One region of the Paenibacillus sp. BGI2013 genome, then DNA from elsewhere that is predicted to be linked to it. Evidence: predicted binding sites of a transcription regulator. Region 1 holds the regulator's gene; the other holds the start of a gene.
The links. The regulator LexA, encoded in region 1, represses DNA repair genes until DNA is damaged. The targets are predictions, from matches to a motif close to CGAACATATGTTCG.

Region 1 (12,066 bases):
AAACTTTCTTTGTCCAGCAATCCTTCGGATACCAACTTGTTAAAGTACGTTAGCATTTCCTTATACTCCGGTGTAGTAGCCGTGTACACAAATTGATCCTGATCTTCCTTATACGTCAATCCGTTACCAAAACCCCATCCAGCCTTGGTACCAAAGCCGGTAGCCGCAATACCTAATGTGCTATTAAATTTGAAACGGTCCGAGAACGGAACGGAATCCGGGTACAGCTCTTTGAGTTTCTTTGCAGCGTCATACAGTTCATCCCATGTGGTTGGGATAGCAATGTTATTTTCTTCAAAAACATCTGTTCTTACGATTAATGTATAATCTGGCCATACTTCTTCATGCAGACCCGGGAGTACATAATACTTGCCATCTTCCTGTCGAAGTCCTTCGATTTCTTCTTCCAATCCCCATTTTTCCACTTTATCCTTGAAGTTGGGCATCAAATCAATATAATCACTAACGGGCAGAATCGCACCGGAAGATACAAAAGCAGATTCTTCACCAGGATAGGTCTTTGGAATAACCAGCGGTGCATCACCAGAACTGATTAGAAGAGATCTCTTCTGAGAATAGTCACTCATAGGAACAATCGTTGGCTCAAGTGTAACACCAGTCATTTCAGTCATCTTTTCGAAAAGCAACCAGTCTTTTTTGTACGGATAGGTAGGTTGATCACTATATAGTATGGAGAGATTAAATGGCTCGGTCGCCTTGAATGTATCCCCTACATTGTACGTCTCCATCGCTGCCTTGGTTTGAACTTCTGTGACGTCACCTCCGGCTCCATTACCGTTGCTACATGCTGCCAGAACAACGGTCATCATTGATGCCAACACCATTTTACCAACAAACTTACGTGGCTTTTGATTCATTTAGGTTATCCCCCTGAATTTGGTTTAGGTTGACCTTGACTTAAAACTTTTTAATCAATAAAAAGCGAAGCGCTCGCCTACAAGCTTTCTGAAAGAAAGCTTCATCGGAAGCATATGCTATCACCGGATTCTCCCTTTTAAAAAGGGAATCGAAAAAATCTGGGGATAACAGCGATTGAAAGGTTATTCTGTCATCGGAGTGTTCCGTGTAAATCATCTGTAGTTCAATTTATATAGCTGCTACGTATTACTGTTTAACAGACCCTAACATGATACCGGTTACAAAGTATCTTTGGACAAATGGATAGATGGTGAGTATCGGCAAGATGGTTAATACCATCGTTACTGACTTAATATTGGCAGCAATCTGTGTCAGGTTATCAGCTGAGGTTGCACCGGCAGATGCCCCACTTGTCGCTCCTGCAATCATATTGCGCAAATAAATGGTGACAGGGAACAGTTCTTTTTTGTCCAAATACAGAAAGGCTGGGAACCAGGAATTCCAATGACCTACTGCGTAGAACAGCACCATGGTTGCCATAACGGCTTTACTAAGCGGCAATATAATGCGTAACAAGATCCCGTAGGTGTTCAAACCGTCAATGGAGGCAGCTTCCTCCAGTTCTTCAGGCATATTTTCAAAAAATGACTTCATGATCAGCATGTTGTATATGCTAATTGCGCCAGGAACAACAAGTGCCCACATGGTGTTGTTGAACCCAAGGGAATTAATCAACACATAGTTTGGAATCAATCCACCACTGAAGAACATGGTAAATACGGCGAACATCGTCAGAAACTTGCGACCCATCAACCTCTTTTTGGACAGGGCATAGGCGAAAATAGTCGTCATAAACATGGAGATTAATGTACCTACTACAGTATAGATAATCGTATTTTTATAATTCGTCCAGAACATGCTGTCACGTGAGATGGTCTTGTATGTCTCCACATTGAATCCTCTTGGGAACAAACTAACCTTACCCGAATTAATATAGGACTCACTACTGAAGGATTGTGCCACGACATTTAAGAATGGATAGAGCGTTATAAATACCACGAACAGCAGAAAGATGACATTGAATACTTTAAATACCTTGTAAGATCTGGATTCCTGCATGGTGCTCCTCCTTTACCATAAGCTTCTTTGTGTCAGTCTGCGTGAAATGGCATTTACGGAGAACACCAGAATCAGACCGATCAGCGATTCGAACAAGCCAATTGCGGTAGCATAACTGAAGTTACTGGATTCCAGTCCAACCCGATACAGGTAAGTGGAGATCACATCAGATGTCTCGTAGATAAGCGGATTGTACAAGAGTAAGATTTTTTCAAATCCAACTGCCAGGAAATTACCCATGTTCAAAATCAATAACGTCACAATCGTTGGCAAGATCCCTGGTAACGTTACATGAATCGTTTGCTTCCACCGATTGGCACCATCGATACGCGCAGCTTCATACAAAGAATCATCAATGGTTGTCAGTGCAGCCAGATACAGAATCGCTCCCCAACCCATACCCTGCCATACCTCGGAAGTGATATAGATTGTTCTGAACCACTCAGCCCGCTGCATAAAAGGAATATTGTCTCCGGTGAAGAAAGCCACCAGTCCATTAATGGAACCATTCACTGCTGTCAGCTGCAGGATCATACCCGCAACGATAACGATAGACAGAAAATGAGGCAGATAAGACGCGGTCTGTACAAACTTCTTGAATCGTTTACTCTTCACTTCGTTAAGCATCAAAGCAAAAATGATTGGAACCGGGAATGTAAAGAGCAATGCAAGTCCGCCCAACATCAGCGTATTACCGAATACTCTCCAGAAGGTAGGGTCCTCAATAAACATTTTGAAGTATCTTAATCCAACCCACGTTTCTCCAAATATACTTCCCCCGGGAACAAAACGTCTGAACGCAATCACATTACCAATCATCGGCCCATATTTAAAAATAAGGAGATAAATGATGGGAAGGATTAATAGTGAATACAGCTGCCAGTCTTTGCGGAACAAAGTTGCTGCCGTTCGTAATCTGCTCTCTTTACGTAAAGATGTCATGGTTAACGTTGTTTTAGCGGTTTCCGACTCCATGTGTTTTCACTCCGATCCAGGACTTGATAAGTAAGAGTAATTCATGTACAGTTCCCATCGTTTCTCCTCTTGTAGAAGACAATAACTCCTTTAACTTCCCCCCCACTACCAAATAGATAATTGCTGAATGTAAGCGATATCAATTTGATGTATTATGTAGAATCACACAATCCAAAGTGCTTCACATCATTAATTAGCACTTACTAAGTGGTGTGATCTCCAAATCGGAAGAAGATACTCTGAAATATTAAGCGCTTACAATCAATCGAAAATAATAAGCAATAACTCCCTGCCTCCATTTAATGAAGTAAGTCAAAAAGATATTGCTTTATGACAATATAAATACTAGTCATACTAGTATGTTAGTTACATTCTAATCCAGCTTCCCTCTAATTTCAATAACTTTTAGCAAAAAAAATAGAGATCTCTTTTAACAAGGTAATTTACTCAACAAGCTCAAATAAAAAAACATTGGTAACTTCAAGAACGACATCATCGTTCATTGAAGCTTCCAATGTTTCAGGGTGCTGAGGAAAGATGTTATAACTGATTCCGCTTAGAAATTAGCAATAAGCTGATTTAATTCTGATAAATGTGTTATTTCATGGTCTGGCGCATACGTTTCATTGTTGGTCTTATGCTCACGGTTAATCCATACGGATTGGATGCCAGATGATAAAGCACCACGAATATCAGTCGTTAACTTGTCTCCAACCATCATGCTCTCTTCGGGTTTAACACCCAGTTTACTCAAAGCATGTTCAAATATCGACGGATCTGGTTTTCCTTTTCCGAAGTTACCCGAGATAATAATCTCATCAAAGAAAGGAGTCAATTCAGGTACACCATCCAACTTTTCTTGTTGCAAAGCAGGACAACCGTTTGTTAACAACAACAGTTTGTACTTTCCTTGTAACTGACGCAAGGTATCCATCGTTTCTTCGTACACATGAGGTCTGGATCTCCGTTCTACTCCAAACTGCGCAGCAAGTTGTTCAGCAAGATCTTCCCGATCTATACCCAACTTCAACAAGCCACGACGCCAGGATTCTTTACGGTAAACTGGAGCAAGCTGTTCCAACTGACGGAACTCAGGTTGATCCCCACCAGTAAAGTTTGCCCATAGGCCTTCAAACGGATTGATTCCAATCATTTTGGTAAAAGGAAAGGTTTCATATGATTCATACAGCCCACGTGCCTCATTACGAACAGCTTCTTCAAGTTCTTCTGGTTTTACCCCAGTCTCTTTCGCTGCGATTAGACAAGTCTCATGAAAAGCTTCTCGAACACTACGCTCATCCCATAATAAAGTATCATCCAGGTCGAACAAAATCGCTTTTAACGCCATTCCGATCATCTACCCCTTTATGCAATAATTACTTTTCGACGGTTTCCACGGTGATCTGGTGTGCTTTTGCAAACTTCAGCAAACGTTCTGCAATCGCATCTGTATCGTAACGGTTCAATAACTTGGTGAACACCCATCTTTTCCCGCGACTGTTATGTTCGATAACAACTGTACCTGGTTCAATTCTGAATTTGACGATATCGTCAACCCCAATTGAACGTTCACGATTACCCTTCGTCGTTATAATCCGATTACTGCTAATCTTGATGTATGGACGACGAAGCATGAAGATGACTGCCAAAAATACGTAAAGCAGCATGGTCACCCAGTCCCAAGTTGTCATTGGAGCTTGCACAAGGAATGTGCTCATGAACAGATACAAAAAGGCGAGACCAATCAAAAATATAGGGAACAAAAGACTGCGTCCCTTAAAGACTTCTTCACCTGGTGTACCTGTGATTGGTTGACCACTTTTTTTGCGTTGCTGATTTAACTGCTTGGAATTTTTCTTAACCGTTCTCTCGAACGAACGCGACATGAGAATCCCCCTTATGTGTCTTTGTATCGGCTTACATAATTGCAAACCAACATTTCCCCCTATAAATTGCACACTCAAAATAACAGGAAGAAACCTAAATATCATAATGATATCATTAGGTTTCGTTAGTGTTTGAGTTTGCCTTGGTGGCCTTTGTCATTCTCATCATCAACAATCTCAATGGTATCCAGTTGTTGTCTGAAATTGCTGCGAATATTACTCAAATAAATCTCTCTTAGCTCGGCACGTTCAGCAAGCTCTTCCTCCGACAATCCAGTGGACTTTTGCTTACGAGCCAATTCGTTAATGCGTGCTACCAGACTATCTATATCCAAGCTTGTCCCCTCCAAAAATACAAAGTCATATTAACTTTGCCATTATAAAGGCTGCTTGTCAAGCTGACACGCGCTAACACTCATTGATGTGCATTTTATTCTGCAAATTGCGGTAGAGCTAGTACTTGTCCCACTTGGATGGAAGTTGTATGAAGTTGATTCACTTTCTTAATTGCTTCTATATATATACGTGTATCCATATTCGTCGGCTTATGTTCCAAAGAAATACTCCATAATGTTTCCCCTTGTGAAACAGCTATCTTTCCTCCTGGCAGAACATCATTCTCATTGCCAGCAAAAACAGTTAAAACGGTGCTGCATCCAATAAATATAATCATAGAGGTAATGGCTACCTTTAACATCCATGAAGAAATCTTGAAACGCGCTAAAACCTTCTTGTAGTTCCCTATGTTAGACTTCACCAGTTCCGAATTGATTGGTTCATAAATGCTTTGATAAGTAGAATATCTCATTAAATACCCGCCTCCAAACGTTTGTTCCTATCTGTTGGAATCAATATAACACGAACACTTGTTTTGTTCAATAGATTTTTAGAACAATTGTTCGCTTCTTTTTTGAAGGAGAAATATCTTATTTCAAGTCCTTTTACAAAACATTTGAAGTATTATGCTCTGACTTTTGGACAATTTCTGTTCTATAAGTTAAAAAACACTGATTTAATGCTATTTTATTTAGAACTTATGTTTGTACGAACGGAGGTTCTATGTTATAATTTTCCCAAACGTTACTAAAATGGGGTTGATACGGTATGTCGAAGATATCCAGCAGGCAGCAGGCTATTCTGGAGTTTATACGAAATGAAGTCCGGTTGAAGGGGTATCCTCCTTCCGTACGGGAAATTGGTGAAGCGGTTGGACTGGCTTCCAGCTCAACAGTACATGGACATTTGGATCGTTTGGAGAAAAAAGGTTTGATCCGACGCGACCCTACCAAGCCAAGAGCCATTGAGCTTTTGAGCCAGGAAGAATCTGAGCATTCTCATCAATTTGCTCATAGCGTTGCACGTATTCCTGTCGTTGGTAAGGTTACAGCCGGGGTTCCAATCACTGCAACCGAGAACATTGAAGACTACTTCCCTCTTCCTACACATTATGTAGGCGAACAGAAAGTGTTTATGCTTTCAGTAGTCGGAGATAGTATGGTGGAAGCTGGAATCGTTAATGGAGATTATGTTATTGTTCGTCAACAGCAAACTGCTGATAACGGTGATATCGTCGTTGCAATGACTGAAGACGATGAAGCTACAGTGAAAACGTTCTATAAAGAGAAAGATCATATTCGCCTTCAACCGGAGAATGCGACCTTCGAACCTTTACGTTTGAAACATGTTAGTATTCTGGGTAAAGTCATTGGCCTTTTCCGAGATATTCATTAATATTTAACTTGAGTAACAAAACTAGATGTAATGAAATACGAAAGAGGTTATCCTGATCAACAGGACAACCTCTTTTTTTCATGTTTATGTTATTTTAGCGGCTAATTATTCACTGCGTTTCAGAACACTCTTGTGATGCGAGAACACATCAAAGCTCTGTTGTCCGTGATATGAGCCCATGCCGCTCTCTCCTACACCACCAAACGGAAGGTAGTGTGATGTCATATGAGAAAGTGTGTCATTAATACATCCCCCACCGAAGGATACTTGATTCAGAACCTGATTCTGCAGTTGCTCATCCTGTGTGAAGAGATATAGCGCCAATGGTTTTGGCCGGCGAACAATCTCATCCAGCATAGGATTCAGGTCACTGTACGTAAATACAGGAAGAATCGGACCGAAGATCTCTTCTTGCATGACAGCTGATTCCCAGTTCACGTCTCCAATTACCGTCGGCTCAATAAGCAACTGCTCACGTACAGAACGCCCACCAATCAGCGTTTTGCCATCTGTGAGGAATTTCGACAACCGATCAAAGTTACGCGAGTTAACAATATGCGGGAAATCAGCGTTCTGTAACACATCATCCCCAAATTTATCTTTGATCTCTGCGCCAATCAGATTGATCAATTCGTCATGAACTTGTTCATGTACAAGCAAATAATCCGGAGCAACGCAAGTTTGGCCTGCATTAAGGAACTTACCACGAACAATACGCTGTGCCACCAGCTTCAGATCTGCATCGTTATGGACAATAGCAGGACTCTTGCCCCCTAGCTCAAGGGTTACAGGAGTCAGATGCTCCGCAGCTGCCTTCATAACAATGCGACCAACACCCGTGCTTCCTGTGAAGAAAATATAATCAAACTTCTCTTTCAACAATGCTGTGCTAGCCTCGACTTCTCCTTCCATAACCGCAATATACTCCTGAGGGAAGATCTCTTGAATCAGATCATACGTCAGACGAGATACGGCTGGTGTTAATTCAGAAGGCTTGATAACTGCACAGTTACCGGCTGCGATTGCTCCAATCAGTGGACCAAAGGCCAGTTGGAAAGGATAGTTCCAAGGTGCAATAATAAGAGCCACTCCGTATGGTTCAGGGTAAATGGTGCTCACACCATCCGGCATAGCCGAATTGGTTGGGACTTGTTTTGGTGCAGCCCATTCCTGCAGGTGTTCTAATGCAAAATCCAGTTCACCCAAAACAATGCGAATCTCGGAACCGTAAGCTTCCGCCTCAGATTTGTTCAGATCTGCCCGAAGTGCATCTTGAATCCGTTGCTGATACTTTTCAATTCCCTTTCTAAGCTGTTGAAGTGCATTAATCCGATACTCGATATTTTTAGTTTGTCCTGTATAAAAAAATGTACGTTGTTCTGTCACAAGTTGTTTAGCCTGATTCATATTAACATCTCCAATTAATTATTTAAAATTAAATTGTTCAAAATTTAATTAAAGTATACCTCTTCTATATGAAACTTTCAACATACAAATGAAACATCCATTTGTATGTATTTGAACGATGGTTGGAATTTTTATAGAGTGAAAGCTAGTATTCCCTCCTATTCGTGGCTATCAGAATTTCTAAGGAAGTTTGATTAAAATCTTTTGATTCAGACAGTTTAATGCACTGTAGAAAGAATTCTAATCTCAGTTTCTCTTTAATAAGTTAGTAAATAAATGACAATCGTTTTGCGCTAAAACAAACATGAAGTGATTCAATTCATCAGATGGAGAGGTTTAGTTACCATATATAAAAAACTCCCCTTTCATTATGAAAAGTGAGTTTTGCGATTATCTAAATCGACGAACAAACGTGTTTTGTTATATAAATGTAATCCTTGGTTACAAATAAACACAGAAATGTGGGCTGGTGAAGAAGAATTCAGGGGACATTTTTGGGCATTTTGTGGGCGCCTTTTTTTCTTATTATAATGAAGAAACTCATTTCAAATACTCATTTTGATTGCATTATTACTCTGACATTAAAAGCAATAAATTATAGCGCTGGTTAAATTAAAAATCTCCTAAACAAAATATTAAACTTATACAAATATTGTAAATTATAAGCTCACAATTCATAAGCGATACAATCCCTTTAATTAACCGAGATAATTTCGGCTAAAGAAATCGAGCGGAACTCACCCTCTAACATCAACTTTATTTCACACCGTACAAAGTCTAATCCCACAACTACTCCTGAAATCGGCTCTTCAAAGAAAGAGTTAAATAATTTCAAATAAACCGTCTACTACTATTATAAGAGCCAACTAGTACCTAACTGGTCCGCTGTGTTTCCTGATCGTCCAAATCAGGGTTGCCGCGGCTCTCTGTGTTCAGCCATAATCAACCTGGATGTCTCACAATCCGTTATCTATCAGTCTGCTACGCATGAAAGCCCCATAATATTAGCCCAAAAATCGATGTTCCCAGAAGTTCGTGTGCGGCCTACCTTAGGACGTTCTCCCCACCCAGCCTTCTAAGATCACTTTGTAGGACATTTCAGACCATCCTCCAAATGTATAGTTTTCCGCTCCCACAAGAGCGTCAAGAGCAGCCATGACGTTCGTCTTATGTTTACCCGTTTCGGCTATAATCTCATGTATAGTAGGAAACCTACGCCGTCCACCTTTGTACTTATCTAAGATCCGGAGGACCTTTCTTTAACAATCCTTTAACATATCAATCACCTCACCAATACTATGTGAGAAAATAAGTTCGTTTTTAACATTAAATTCAGAGATATCTGCAATTATATACAGAAACATTTACCTAGGTCTGATAGACTATGTAATAAGAATATTAATAGGAGGATTATTAGTAATATGAAAATAGTACCAGGAATTTTGCTTATTTCCGCATTTTTAACACTTGCAGCTTGCTCACCTCAACCTAATGCCGATTTAAAAAGTGATGGGGTCGTCGCAAATGAAGTGGAGTCCACTGTGTCGCAAACAGAACCAACAGAAGAGTCAAAAGATGAAATAACAACAGATTCTGTCAATGAGGAACAAGAAATTACTGCAACTACAATTAAAAAAAATGATACAGTAACGATAGACGGGTATGCGGAGCTTTCAGTCTCTAAACAAAAGTTTTCTAAAAAGATTGAACCTTCAAAACCAGGTAATTTCTACACGTACTACGAATCAAAGGAAGAAGATTCTACATATTTTGCACTCACTGTAAAAGCTAAAAATTTATATTCTACTGGCATTGATGCAGATGAAATAGCAAATGTCACCTTGATATATGATAATCAGTATGACTACCCTACATTCAGCACTGTTGAGGAAAAAGGAGGAGAAGACTTTACTTATAGCAACATCACTAGTGTCAATCCTCTAAAAACTACAACGTTATATTATCTAGCCGAGATACCGAACGAAGTCGCTGATAGTGATAAACCGTTAAAAGCTCTGATTAAGGTAAAAGACAATACTTTTGAATATACCATTAGATAATTAAAGGCCCTCCCACATATTTGATGGCAGGGCCATTTTTTCGCATAAATTAGAACGTTCGTTCTTTAATATACAACAAAATTTCCTAGTCATTTGGACCAGGTACATTTATAGTAGCATTCATGGTAGAGAGTAGTAACATCATCCCCAGTTTACTATGAAAATATTCTTAATCAGTTGGAGGAATTTTTGGAAGTTACGTTAGTAGATCTGTAGGGTGTGAAATACAAATCACAACGTGATATATGTCATAATTTTACATTGAATTATATGGTATTTTTAGAAAGTAAAGTTTTATAATTCATTCACAAAAATTTAGGAGGTATTTACATGAAAAAGAAACTAGCCACAATTGGAGCGCTCACTGCTATTGTAGCAAGTATTGCTGTTCCAGCATCACTTGCTTCTGCCTCATCTTCTGTTCAAGGTTCTGTAACTGCACAAAGTGTTACGATTCAGGCGACGCAAAAATATGTGAGATATTCAGATGCTAACAATAAGTATGGAGATGCGAAGTATGTTCCAAAGACATATACTTATGCTGATGGAGTTTGGTATGGAGTACTCAATCTAGCATCTACTACCAACTCAAACGGATTATATTACGGAAACTATGAAGGTTACGTAACGAAAATGGAGTAATTTTGTCATCATAATAAAATTCACGTATATAAATATAACAATAATAAAAGAAGGCTTCTGAATTCAATCAGAAGCCTTCTTTTATTACAGGGACATCTAAATGACCCATCAGAATAACCGTTGGAGAATAACTACCTTTATTATTCACTTACCTCAAACGTCAGAACCCGATCATATAAGATCTGGTCCTTATTGCTCTTGAAAGGCCCTTTCTTATTTTCATGCTTGTCAATTGCATAAGATGTTTTTCCGCTTCCAGCTTGTTTTGCTTCGTACCAATCGATAAAGCTGTTAACTTCTTGCATAATCAGATCGAACTCTTTTTCTAAGCCGGTAGTCATGGTCCCACAAGGATAGCACGGTTCCCTGAAGGTTGTTCAGGTTCAACTGCAGGCCCTTGAGGAGTGGCAGATGCCTCATTGGAAATTCAGATTCAACACTATTAACAATAGCACTCACTCCAAAATAGTATGTAGTTCCATTAGTTAGTCCCGGAATAACGAAATTCCCAAATTGATCTTTTGTAGCTTTTACTTTTTCTGTAACTTGCCCGATTCGATTCAATAATAAATTATGTATTTTTCAACGTTCTGAGGAGCCATGTATGGCCTCCGTTTTTGTGTCCTGAATTCGTACTATTTCGGAAGTATCTACCGCCCATAATCTTAATGGATAACAGGTTATATCCTTTTAATGGAGCGCCATAATCAATGAGTTGCTCAGGATCCACTTGGATTCCTGCAGATGGATACGCGTACCTGAGTCAAGGCTGCTGTGAGGAAGTCTTGAAACTCGTTTCAAATACTCACTTTGATTATATTACTACTCTGACATTGACCGCAAGATATCTAGTCTATATGACGCTGGTTAACTCGAAAATCTCCTAATTAAAATAACATGCTTATACAGATATTATAAAGGTATAAGATCGTAATTCTAAAGCGATACAATCTCATTAATTAACAGAGACAATTTCGGCTAAAGAACCCAGCGGAACTCATCCTCTAACATCAGCTTTATTTCACACCGTGCAGAGTTTAATCCCACAACTATTCCTGAGATCGGCTCTTAGAAGAATGGGTTAAATAATATCAAATCAACCGTACTACTTCTATTATAAGAGTCAACAAGTACTTCACTGATCCGTTGCATTTCCCAATCGTCAAGTTCCGGCTTACCACATCTCTTCTGTTGCTCACACTGAGCCAACCATGCCTCTCTGTGTTCAGGCATAATCATTCTAGATGTCTCATACAATCCGTTATCCTTCCGCCTGCTACGCATGACAAGCCCCCTTAATATTGAGTCCAATAGTCAATGTTCCCAGAGGATGGTGTGTGGTCTACCTTAGGACGTTCACCCTCACG
Region 2 (12,066 bases), on a different contig from region 1:
GAGGAGGTCGAGAACCTTGTTCAGCGTCATTTCAATGTAGATCGAACGTCCTCCTCTGATTACCAGACACAGGCAGCGGTTCGAGGAGATAAGGAAGTGGAGACTGTTGTTGAGCGACTGAATGTGAGTCAGGGAAAACTCAATATGGGACTCCGTACATCTATCACTTATGGAGATCCACAGTATGCCGCAGCACTAATGTACAACGGGATTCTCGGTGGTTATCCTCATTCCAAACTGTTTGTCAATGTTCGTGAAAAAGAAAGCCTGGCGTATTACGCGTCATCGCGATATGACGGACATAAGGGCATTGCAACGATTCAATCCGGGATTGAAATCCCTAATTATGAGAAGGCTGTCACCATTATCAAGCAGCAGCTGGAAGAAATGAAAAGCGGTACAATCAGTGATCTGGAAATGTCTCAGACCAAAGCAATGATCCGTAACCTGCTTAAGGAAATGCAGGATTCTGCTTTTGAGATGATCGCTTATGACTTCAATCGACAGTTGTCTGGTAAAGAAAGAACGGCTGAAGAACTGTTGGCTCAGGTAGAACATATTAGCAAGGAAGATGTACGTGAGGCGGCAGAACAATTCCGTCTGGATACGATTTATTTCTTGCGGGACGAGAAGGAGGAATAATCGGTGGAGAGCATTCGGTATGAGCATTTGCAGGAGACACTATATTACGAAGTAATGGATAACGGACTGCATGTCTATATTTTGCCTAAACCGGGGTTCCAGAAAACGTATGCTACGTTTGCAACCAAGTATGGATCGGTGGATAATCATTTTCAGGTTGAGGGGCAGGAAGAAGTGAAGGTCCCGGATGGGATTGCTCATTTCCTGGAGCATAAAATGTTTGAAGAACCAACAGGCGATATTTTTGCAACATTTGCGTCTCACGGTGCCTCAGCTAATGCGTTTACGAGCTTTGATCAGACGGTTTATTTGTTTTCAGCGACTGAATATGTGAATGAAAATATACAAACATTAGTCAACTTTGTGCAAAATCCTTACTTCACGGATCAAAATGTGGAAAAGGAAAAAGGCATTATTGGACAGGAAATTGACATGTATGCTGATAATCCGGATTGGCGTGTTTATTTTGGATTGATCGAAGCCATGTATCAGAAACATCCGGTGCATATCGATATTGCAGGAACGGTGGAATCCATCCGTACGATTACCAAAGAGATGTTATATGAGTGTTATAACACCTTCTATCACCCGAGTAATATGCTCTTGTTTGTGGTGGGTGGTGTAGATCCACAAGAAGTCATTGATATGGTTCGATCGAACCAGGAGCAGAAGGATTATAAGCCACAGGGGAGCATTCAACGTTTCTTCGAACCGGAGCCTGAGCAGGTAGGAGAAGCCAGACGGGAAGCGAAACTGGCTGTTTCACTGCCCAAATGTCTGTTTGGATTCAAGGAGACGGACGTTGGACTTACCGGGGAACAATTGTTACGGCGAGATATGACAACGCAGCTGATGATGGACCTTTTGTTTGGCTCAAGCACACGATTATTTCAGAAGCTCTACGATGAAGATCTGATCTCGGACAGCTTTGGACATGAGTATAACAGTTCGCCGCAATATGCTTTTTCAGCCATTGGTGGTGATACAAAAGACCCGGATCAACTGCTCGCGCGTATACGTGAAGAAGTGGATGCCATTGTAGAAAAAGGGTTCGAATCCACGGATTTTGAACGTGCACGCAAAAAGAAAATAGGCGGATATTTGCGTATGCTCAATTCTCCGGAGAACATTGCGCATGAATTTACACGTCAGCAATTCCGTGGCGGTGATTTTTTCAATATGCTGCCGCTCTATGAATCGATTACACTGGAAGATGTAAATCTCAGACTGAGAGAGCATATTCGGTGGGATCATCTGGCTGTATCGCTAGTCGTGAGTCCGTGATATGGAGAGGGGAACGGGACAATTGAAGGCAATCGGGGAAATGACTGTACTGGTAACTGGCGCAAGCGGTGGCATCGGAGCGGCTATCGCAGAACGCTTTGCCAGAGTGGGAATGAATGTTGTTATACACTATATGAGATCGCATGAAGCAGCGAATGAAGCCGCCAGACGGTGCATGGAACAAGGCAGTGGAAAAATCATGACCGTGTCTGCGGATCTTCGCAGCCGGGAACAGATTGAGCGTATGCGTGAGAAGCTGGAGTCGCACAATCTCATGCCAGATATCCTTGTGAACAATGCAGGAATCTCGCACTATGGGATGTTGTCTGATGTTACAGAGGAGATCTGGGATGAAGTGATGGCGATTAACCTCAAAGGCACGTTTATGTGTACACAGGAAATGATGCCTCACATGATCTCCCAAAGGTACGGACGGATCATTAATGTATCGTCGATCTGGGGACTGTCTGGTGCTTCTTGTGAGGTGCTGTATTCCACAACCAAAGGTGGGGTGAATGCATTCACCAAAGCGCTTGCGAAAGAACTCGCACCTTCCGGAGTAACCGTAAATGCCGTTGCTCCTGGTGCCGTTCAAACATCCATGCTGAACCATCTGGATCAGAGTGAACTGAAGATGCTGGAAGAGGAAATTCCGGCAGGAAGACTTGCTCAACCTGATGAAATCTCATCATTGGTTTATTTTTTGGCCCTCCCTGAATCGGGTTATATCAATGGGCAGATCATCAGTCCAAATGGCGGTTGGTTAACGTAAAAAAAGCAAGAAAACTTGACTGGCTGTGAACGAACCAGGTGAAGGTTGCTGAGAAGCAGTCGTCTTTCCGGATTATTTTCAAAATGCTCGTATATAAAATGCCTCGAAAGCACATATTACAACTGTTGATTTTAAATCTCATGCGTCATCTAAGGAGGATTTATCATGTCAACAGAAAAAACAGTGCTCTCCAGTTTTGACACATGGAAGAAGTTCCTGGGTGACCGCGTACTGCAAGCAGAGAAGATGGGGATGAGTGAAGAAACCATCAACAAACTTGCGTATGAAATCGGCGACTTCCTTGATGAGAAAGTCGATCCGGCGAACCATTCCAACCGGGCATTGAAAGAGTTATGGGATGTCGGCGATGCTGATGAGCGTCGTACGATTGCGTGCCTGATGGTCAAATTGGCCAAACAAAACGCATAAGATTACAGATGAAGAGCTCCCGCAAGGGGGCTTTTCTCTAATGATTACAAACGGATTACAGAGCTGTTCTTGTAATTCATTTTCATTTTATATATCATTAACGTGACCCATTTTTAGAAGATGTCTCAGATTGTTGTCCAGTGGATATGTTCTGTTGCTGTCGAATAATGGGGAATAATGCATTACGGGGTGTTGAAATGGAATCTAAACAATGGTACATGGAATATAAAATACATAAGAACAGGCCCGGTTTGTTAGGCGATATTGCCTCTATGCTGGGGATGCTTGAAGTGAATATATTGACCATTAACGGTGTTGAAGGCAAAACTCGAGGCATGTTGCTTGAATCGGATGATGATGAAAAAATCCGTTTGCTTGGTGAAATGCTTGGCAAAGTAAACAGCATCACCGTATCGGCTTTGCGGCAACCTAAATTGGTGGATATTTTGGCCGTACGTCATGGCAGATACATTGACCGTGACTCGGATGATCGCAAGACATTTCGTTTCACACGAGATGAACTTGGGTTACTTGTGGACTTTTTGGGTGAAGTATTTAAGAGGGAAGGCAATCAGGTCATCGGTTTGCGCGGAATGCCTCGTGTTGGCAAAACGGAGTCTATTATTGCGGGCAGCGTATGTGCAATGAAGCGATGGACGTTTGTTTCCTCCACACTTCTTCGTCAGACGATAAGGAGTCAAATGTCCGAAGACGAATTGAACCCAAACAATGTCTTCATCATTGACGGAATTGTAAGTACGATTCGTTCCAGTGAGCGGCATTACAACCTGTTGCAGGATATTATGTCCATGCCTAGCACCAAAGTTATTGAACATCCGGATATTTTTGTACAGGAATCCGAATATGATTTTAATGATTTTGATATTATTATTGAATTGCGTAACATTCCCAATGAAGAGATTATTTATGATACGTTTACGGCTAGCTACACCGATGAATTGTAAGGAACCGTACGGAATCATGGAATAGATTAGCAACAACTCAAGAGATAAACATAAGGAGGAGATGGCATGTCTGAACTGGGTCAGCAGTTAAGGGAGGCCCGGCTGCAAAAAGGGATGAGTCTTGACGATGTACAGGAAATGACAAAAATTCGCAAGAGGTATCTGGAGGCCATAGAAGCAGGAGACTATAAAGTGCTGCCGGGTAGCTTCTATGTGCGTGCTTTCATCAAAACCTATGCGGAGACCGTGGGACTGAACCCTGATGAGCTGCTGGAGGGACACAAAAAAGACGTACCCGAAGAAGAGACGGAAGCAACGATGGAACCGGTTATTCAGAAGCGTTCCAGCCGTCCGGTTGAGCGTAGTAATCGGTGGATGTCTGTCGCGTTGATGTGGACATTCCCTGTTTTGATCGTAGTACTGTTGTATGTATACGTGGTGTATAACAATGGTGATGAATCAGATAATCCGGGTCTTGATCAGGTCAAAATTACAGACAGTCAACAACAGCCTGAGGACAAACCGGATCAACCTGCCGACAACGGACAGGCATCTAATCCGCCTGCGACAGACTCAGGTACTGACGGTACTGGTGAGGGCGACGCTGGCGGTAACGGTGGCGGTACAGACACGGAAGGACAGACGGACGGTCAAACTGATGGCCAAACGGACGGACAGACGGATGAAACTGAGGAAAAACCAACTGACAATTCACCGTCTAATGTGACTGTTGCAGAAGATGGGAAATCAGGGAATATTACGAACTTTAAAGTTAACGGTAGTGCAGGGCAACCTGTAACGGTTACGATCAAAGCAACAGGTAATAGCTGGCTGGAAGTGTATAAAGGCGAAAACTCCAGTGGAGAGAAGTTGGAGTATGGTAACACAGCCGAAGGTGACAGCTATACCTTTGAGTTGGATAGTGTAGGCATGTATATTAAGTCTGGTTACGCTGCAGCGACCACGATTGAAGTTGGCGGGCAAGTTGTAACGGATGGCAAGGCGACCAATCGGATCCGTTTGAAGCTTGGTGAAGACAGTAGTGGTACTACTTCCACAGGTGTTGAAAATGGATCAACGGATGGTACAGGAGGTACCACGGGTAGCGAATAACCGGGTCAACTGCAGGAGACAATAATCGTGTCTTAACTTGCAGTTAACTTTTGGTGAAGTGAGGTGGATGGCTGTGACAGTCAGCTGGATCGTAACAGGTTTAGGGATCATTGTCAGCCTCCTGGGTTATTACCTGACTCCAAGTGCTTGGGGTTACGGAATATTGGGTTTTGGACTTGCACATGTACTTTTGGGTGTGCTCGATATGTTCAGACAGCCCAACCGCAGCCGCTATTAGGTTGGAAGCTAAACCAGCGAGCATTTTTGGCAGCCACTTGAAGTGGAAGCCAAAAATGCTTTTTTCTTTGTGTAAAACAGCTTGAAATTAGACTTTTGCTTAAGGTATCCTCTATAATGTTACAGAACATACGATTAACTGAAAGGGTGACTGGTTTGAGCTCAGAAAATTCATTTGATATCGTGTCCAAAATGGACTTGCAAGAACTGACAAATGCCGTTACACAAACCGAGAAAGAAATTGGCGCTCGTTATGACTTCAAGGGCAGCAAGAGCAGCCTGAAACTGGATAAGGATGCGTTAACGATCGTATCTGATGATGAGACCAAACTCAAGGCTGTCATTGAAGTGCTGCAATCCAAAATGGCGAAGCGTGGTCTACCATTGAAAAACATTGATTACGCAAAGGTAGAGCCAGCGTCTTCTGGTACAGTCCGCCAGCGTTTGAATTTTAAACAGGGGATTGATCAGGACATCGCCAAGAAAATCAATATCCTGATTCGGGACTCCAAGATGAAGGTGAAGAGTCAGATTCAGGGAGATCAACTTCGGGTAACTGGTAAGAGTAAAAATGATTTGCAAGCTGTCATGCAGTTGCTAAATGGTGCTAACCTGCCTCTGGATTTGCAATATACAAATTTCAAGTAATAAGGCCTTTTTGTAGCAAAAGTGTTTTTTGACACGGTATTGGGCGTATATTATACTAAGTGTGCATTGCTGGCAGTCAAGCATCAAGTCCAGTCCTCATCGTTTGCTGACTTTGTGAAAAGCAGTACATCTTCTGGAAGTCACCGGAACGTTTAAAGCGTTTTGCTTTTGAGCGGTTGACTTTATTTTTTGCGTTTCTACATAGTGGGATCATGTTAATATGGATTGACATTGAAACTGTACATTTCATGTTCCGGATGATGATAACGGGATTATGATGATTGTTTGGAGTAATGGAGGATATGAGGGAGGGCGTCTTGTGAATTTACCCAACCGGATTACGCTTGCACGAATTTGCTTAATCCCTTTTTTGATGGTGTTCCTGCTCGTGGATTTTCCATTTTATCCAGAGCCGTTGCAGCTTGGAAGCTTGTCGCTTCCGTATAATCAACTGATTGCTGCTGTTATTTTTATCATCGCCGCAAGCACAGATGGAATTGACGGATACCTTGCGCGGAAAAATAACATGGTTACCAATCTGGGGAAACTGCTCGATCCACTCGCAGACAAGTTGCTGGTTACTGCAGTTTTGATCTCGCTTGTGGAGATGGGCAAGCTGGATTCCTGGATTGCAGTTGTGATTATTAGTCGTGAATTCGCAGTTACCGGCTTGCGTCAAATTGCATTGCTGGATGGTTCGGTTGTTGCCGCTAGTGCTTGGGGCAAGCTGAAGACTGTAGTGCAGATTGTGGCGATTGTGCTGTTGCTGTTGAACAATTTCCCGTTTTCATACACGGGTATTCACGTCGATATTATCGCGGTATGGGCAGCAGCGCTTATTACCATCTGGTCGGGTATCGATTACTTTATCAAAAACAAAAATTTGCTTCATTTAACAAAAGCATAATGGTTTGTTCTTAAATGGGTAATCATGAAGGAAGCATTGGGTCAGGGGCAATAGGAAATTATCCTATTGCCCTTTGATCACTCACCACGTGTACAGGAGGATGCTCAATGAAGGCAGAAATCATTGCAGTTGGCACAGAGCTACTGCTTGGACAAATCGTCAATACCAATGCCAGATACCTATCCCGTGAATTGGCTGCGATGGGGATCGATGTATATTTCCAAACGGTGGTTGGGGATAACCTGAACCGACTTAGTGAAGCTATTCGCATTGCGCAGAGCCGTGCAGACGTTATTTTATTTTCCGGTGGCATCGGACCTACCCAAGATGATCTGACCAAGGATGCGCTCGCAGCTGTTCTTAACCGGAAACTGCATACAGATCGAATGGCAATGGACAAAATTGAGAGCTTTTTCAGAGATCGTAATGTGGATATGACAGAGAATAACCGACGTCAGGCGATCGTTATTGATGGCGGAACACCTCTGGCCAATGAAACGGGCCTTGCGGCAGGAAATGCGATTTCTGACAATGACAAATATTATGTTGTGATGCCTGGACCACCTAAAGAGTTGATTCCAATGTTTGAACAGGAAGTCAAACCTTGGCTGTTCCAGCATGTACTCACAGAAGAGATGCCGATCTATTCCCGAATGCTCAAATTCGCAGGTATTGGTGAATCTGCTCTGGAAGATCGACTTCTGGATCTGATTGACGCGCAGACAGACCCTACGATTGCTCCTTACGCGAGCGAAGGCGAAGTTACGGTACGCGTCTCCACAAAGGCTGCGAGTGAGGGAGAGGCGAAGCTGAAGCTGGATGCGATGGAGGTTCAGATTCGGGAGCGTTTGACAGAACATCTCTACGCGAACGAGGATGTGCCTATAGAGTACACGATTGTAACCATGATGTCTGACATGGGGCTGACGCTCAGCGCTGCTGAGAGCTGTACAGGAGGGCTTGTCATGCAAAGTCTGACCTCTATACCCGGAAGTGCGTCAATGCTCAAAGGTGGAATTGTTTGTTACTCCAATGAAATTAAAGAAAAGCTGCTGAATGTGCCTCATGATTATCTGGAAGGTGAAGATGCACCTGGGGCGGTAAGTCCTGAGGTTGCAAAAGTGCTTGCTGAGCAGATTCGCATGATTGGCGATGCTGATTTTGGCTTGGCTGTTACCGGTGTAGCTGGACCGGGATATTCGGAACGCAAACCACCCGGACTTGTCTTCATCGCTCTTGCTGAACGTGGAAAAGAGACGGAAATTCATGAGCTGCGTATTAATGGTAATCGCGAGACGGTTCGCATTCGTTCAGCCAAAGCGATTCTCTATCGCTTATGGCAAAAACTTGTGGCGATGGATTGATTAGTTAATAGCTTCGATTGCATTTACAGTTCCAAGCAAGTATAATTAAGGAAGACGGAAGAACCGTAGAATTAGGCTTTACAGCCTTGTTTACGGTTCTTTTTTCTGTTTAATGGAAAGTTTCCTTGAGGAAGAGGCGCCTCGGCCTTTACAAAAAAAACGAATGTATGTTCGAAAAAAAGCTTGGCAAACGTGTTAAAACAAGGTATCATTATCTTATAAACAGTAAAGGGTGTGAGCTTATTGTCAGACCGTCGTGCCGCGCTTGATATGGCGCTCCGTCAAATAGAGAAGCAATTTGGTAAAGGATCCATCATGAAACTGGGTGAGTCCACTCATATGAATGTGGAAATTATTCCCAGCGGTTCCTTGGCTTTGGATATTGCATTAGGAACAGGCGGCTTGCCTAAAGGCCGTATTGTTGAAATATATGGACCTGAATCTTCTGGTAAAACAACCGTAGCATTGCATGCTATCGCTGAAGTACAAAGAGCGGGTGGACAAGCTGCATTTATCGATGCCGAGCATGCTCTTGACCCACAGTACGCAAGCAAACTTGGTGTTAATATTGATGAATTGCTTCTGTCTCAGCCAGATACGGGTGAGCAAGGGCTGGAAATTGCAGAAGCTCTTGTACGCAGTGGTGCAGTAGATATCGTCGTTATTGACTCTGTAGCCGCATTGGTTCCAAAAGCAGAGATTGAAGGCGAAATGGGCGATTCACACGTTGGTTTGCAAGCGCGTTTGATGTCTCAGGCGCTGCGTAAACTGTCTGGTGCAATCAGCAAATCCAAAACAATCGCAATTTTCATTAACCAGCTTCGTGAGAAAGTCGGCGTTATGTTTGGTAACCCGGAAACAACACCTGGTGGTCGTGCTCTGAAGTTTTATTCCACAGTACGTCTGGATGTGCGTCGTATTGAGAGTATCAAATCAGGCAATGACATGATTGGTAACCGTACTCGTATTAAAGTTGTGAAAAACAAAGTGGCACCTCCGTTTAAACAAGCGGAAGTGGATATCATGTATGGCGAGGGTATTTCGAGAGAAGGCAGTATCATTGACATTGGTACAGAGCTGGACATCGTTAATAAAAGTGGTGCTTGGTACTCCTACGAAGGCGAGCGTTTAGGACAAGGCCGTGAGAACGCAAAGCAGTTCATGAAAGAGCATAAAGATATTGCTGACATCATTGAACAAAAAATTCGTGTAGCCAGTAACTTGGTTACTGCAGTTCCTGCGCCAACGAGTGAAGAGCAACAAAAAGAAGCAGCAGAAGAACAAGAATTGTTTGAAATCAACGAGTAATCTCTCAAAACCTCTCTTGTAGGGAGGACCCTGAGGGTGTTCCCCACTGGACTCCGTAAACTTATCTGATTGAGCTTGGATCAATCTGGATAATGGATTGTAGTGGGAGTACTCGTGCTGTCTAACAGCCCCTGTCCCAATGGACAGGGGCTGTTAGCACGCTAACTGTGGAGTAAAGGCCGGGCAGAGTTCCCGGTCTTTTGTATTATTGGTGTTCTTTTGTCTTATGTGAAGATGTGCTTGGCGTAGTCAGAATGAAAATGTTATGAAAGGGGAGACCAGAATGGATCAACATGACGAGGATTTATATGAAGAAGCAGAACAGGACGGCCTATCCCAATTTCCGGACAACGAAGAACTTATTATTACACGTGTAGAACGAACGAAGAGCAGGCAAGCTCGTTATCGAATCACTTTTGGCATCCACTCCATTACGGTTCTTGAAGATGTGATGATTAAATACAGGATGACTCAAGGTAATACGTTTATGAAGAAGGATCTGGAAGATATCATTCTAGCTGATGAGCGACAGCGGACGTATGCACAGTCTCTGCGTTTTTTGGAGCATAAGCCACGTACGCGCCATGAATTAAGTCAGAAACTTCGTCAGAAGGAGTTTGCTGCACCTTTGATTGAAGAGGCGCTGGATCGGCTTGAGCGGGAGAACCTGGTGGATGACGATCTATTTGCGAAGGAATGGACAAGACAGCGTATGGAGGGCAAGCGGAAGGGAAAACTGTGGATAAGGCAAGAGCTGCGTCAAAAGGGCATTGCCAATGATCTCATTGTTGAGGCACTAGAAGGGATAAGTACAGATGCGGAATTTGAGACTGCTTTGAGTGCTGGACGAAAAAAATGGAATCAGGTCAAAGGGGACGTCAAAGAGAAGAAAAATAAAACGCTTCCCTTCCTAATGAGACGTGGTTTTTCAATGGATATGGTGCGCCGGGTCGTGAATTGTTTAATTGAAGAAGATGAGGCTGGGGACCCTGAAGATGACGAAGCGTTGTTATGGGATTAGCAGACTAGAGTCTCTATACTGCATTCTCTTGACAATTTCTTTCGTCAAATACTAAAATGGACATGAGTCTGTAAGAAATGGACAACCCTTTTTCCTTCCAAAAAAGCGGTTTCGGTTTCTTAAGATTTATACCATTCTTAATTATGGGTTCGCTGGAAACAGTGAATAGTACGTGGAAACATGTACATGTGAAATGAAAATCGGCGGGGGATCGCCGTGAGTATTCGTTATTCCCAAACATATGTAAGGTTTGAAAACTGCAAATTGACCCAAGGAATGCCTTGGAGGAACCAACGAGGAGGTGAACAGTATGGAAATTGCAATCACGATCGCTCTCGTTGCAGCCGCGCTATTCATTGGGTTCGGAGTAGGATATTTTATTCGCAAATCTCTTGCAGAGGCTAAAATCTCTAGTGCGGAACAAGCTGCCGTACAAATCGTGGAGAACGCGAAGAAAGAGGCAGAAGCACTGAAGAAAGAAACGGTGCTGGAGGCGAAGGATGAAATCCATCGCATTCGCGCTGAAGCTGAAAAAGACACTCGTGAACGTCGGAATGAAATTCAACGACAAGAAAGACGATTGTTGCAAAAAGAAGAGTCGCTGGATAAAAAATTGGAATCACTCGAACGTAAAGAAGAGCAAGTGGCTAACAAAGAGAAACGAATTGATGAGACTCAGCAGCAGATCGAAATGATTTACAAAAACCAGGTGACAGAGTTGGAACGTATATCCAACCTCACCATGGAAGACGCACGCAGTATCATACTGTCCAACGTAGAACAGGAAGTTCGTCATGAGACGGCTCAAATGATCAAGGACATTGAACAACAAGCGAAGGAAGAAGCGGACAAAAAGTCCCGCGAGATTATTACACTCGCCATCCAACGTTGTGCGGCTGACCACGTAGCGGAAACAACGGTATCTGTTGTTACCCTGCCAAATGAAGAAATGAAAGGCCGGATTATCGGTCGTGAAGGACGTAACATCCGTGCGCTTGAAACCCTTACAGGGATTGACCTCATTATCGATGATACGCCAGAAGCTGTTATTCTGTCGGGCTTTGACCCGATTCGCCGTGAAATCGCCCGTACTGCCCTGGAGAAACTGGTGGCTGATGGACGTATTCACCCGGCACGGATTGAAGAGATGGTTGAGAAATCCCGCAAAGAAGTGGATGAGCGCATCCGTGAATACGGTGAGCAAGCTACCTTTGAAGTGGGCGTGCATGGTCTGCATCCGGATCTGATCAAAATTTTGGGCCGGTTGAAGTTCCGTACAAGTTACGGTCAGAACGTCTTGAAACATTCCATGGAAGTCGCTTATCTGGCTGGACTGATGGCTGGCGAACTGGGAGAAGACGTAACTCTGGCAAGAC

Region 2: recA (recombinase RecA) is a predicted target of LexA. The motif match lies at 8,522-8,535, and genes of this name have one in related genera.

What each region holds. Positions count from the first base shown of each region.
Region 1 is NZ_PJFA01000003.1:683,514-695,579, reverse strand. It holds gene CXK86_RS10485 (ABC transporter substrate-binding protein) at 1-878, opposite strand, end outside; gene CXK86_RS10480 (carbohydrate ABC transporter permease) at 1,126-1,998, opposite strand; gene CXK86_RS10475 (ABC transporter permease) at 2,011-2,940, opposite strand; gene CXK86_RS10470 (HAD family hydrolase) at 3,530-4,321, opposite strand; gene CXK86_RS10465 (hypothetical protein) at 4,350-4,859, opposite strand; gene CXK86_RS10460 (DUF896 domain-containing protein) at 4,985-5,194, opposite strand; gene CXK86_RS10455 (LysM peptidoglycan-binding domain-containing protein) at 5,290-5,667, opposite strand; gene lexA (transcriptional repressor LexA) at 5,964-6,590, shown strand; gene CXK86_RS10445 (aldehyde dehydrogenase) at 6,696-7,997, opposite strand; gene CXK86_RS10440 (hypothetical protein) at 9,419-10,057, shown strand; gene CXK86_RS10435 (hypothetical protein) at 10,388-10,699, shown strand; partial or broken gene CXK86_RS33120 (fibronectin type III domain-containing protein) at 10,840-11,084, opposite strand; gene CXK86_RS10425 (YolD-like family protein) at 11,768-11,983, opposite strand.
Region 2 is NZ_PJFA01000001.1:724,964-737,029, forward strand. It holds gene yfmF (EF-P 5-aminopentanol modification-associated protein YfmF) at 1-642, shown strand, start outside; gene yfmH (EF-P 5-aminopentanol modification-associated protein YfmH) at 646-1,926, shown strand; gene ymfI (elongation factor P 5-aminopentanone reductase) at 1,928-2,698, shown strand; gene CXK86_RS03240 (DUF3243 domain-containing protein) at 2,864-3,127, shown strand; gene CXK86_RS03245 (DUF3388 domain-containing protein) at 3,325-4,092, shown strand; gene CXK86_RS03250 (helix-turn-helix domain-containing protein) at 4,159-5,205, shown strand; gene CXK86_RS31950 (hypothetical protein) at 5,279-5,443, shown strand; gene CXK86_RS03255 (YajQ family cyclic di-GMP-binding protein) at 5,599-6,090, shown strand; gene pgsA (CDP-diacylglycerol--glycerol-3-phosphate 3-phosphatidyltransferase) at 6,410-6,997, shown strand; gene CXK86_RS03265 (competence/damage-inducible protein A) at 7,105-8,361, shown strand; gene recA (recombinase RecA) at 8,605-9,669, shown strand; gene CXK86_RS03275 (regulatory protein RecX) at 9,953-10,690, shown strand; gene rny (ribonuclease Y) at 11,001-12,066, shown strand, end outside.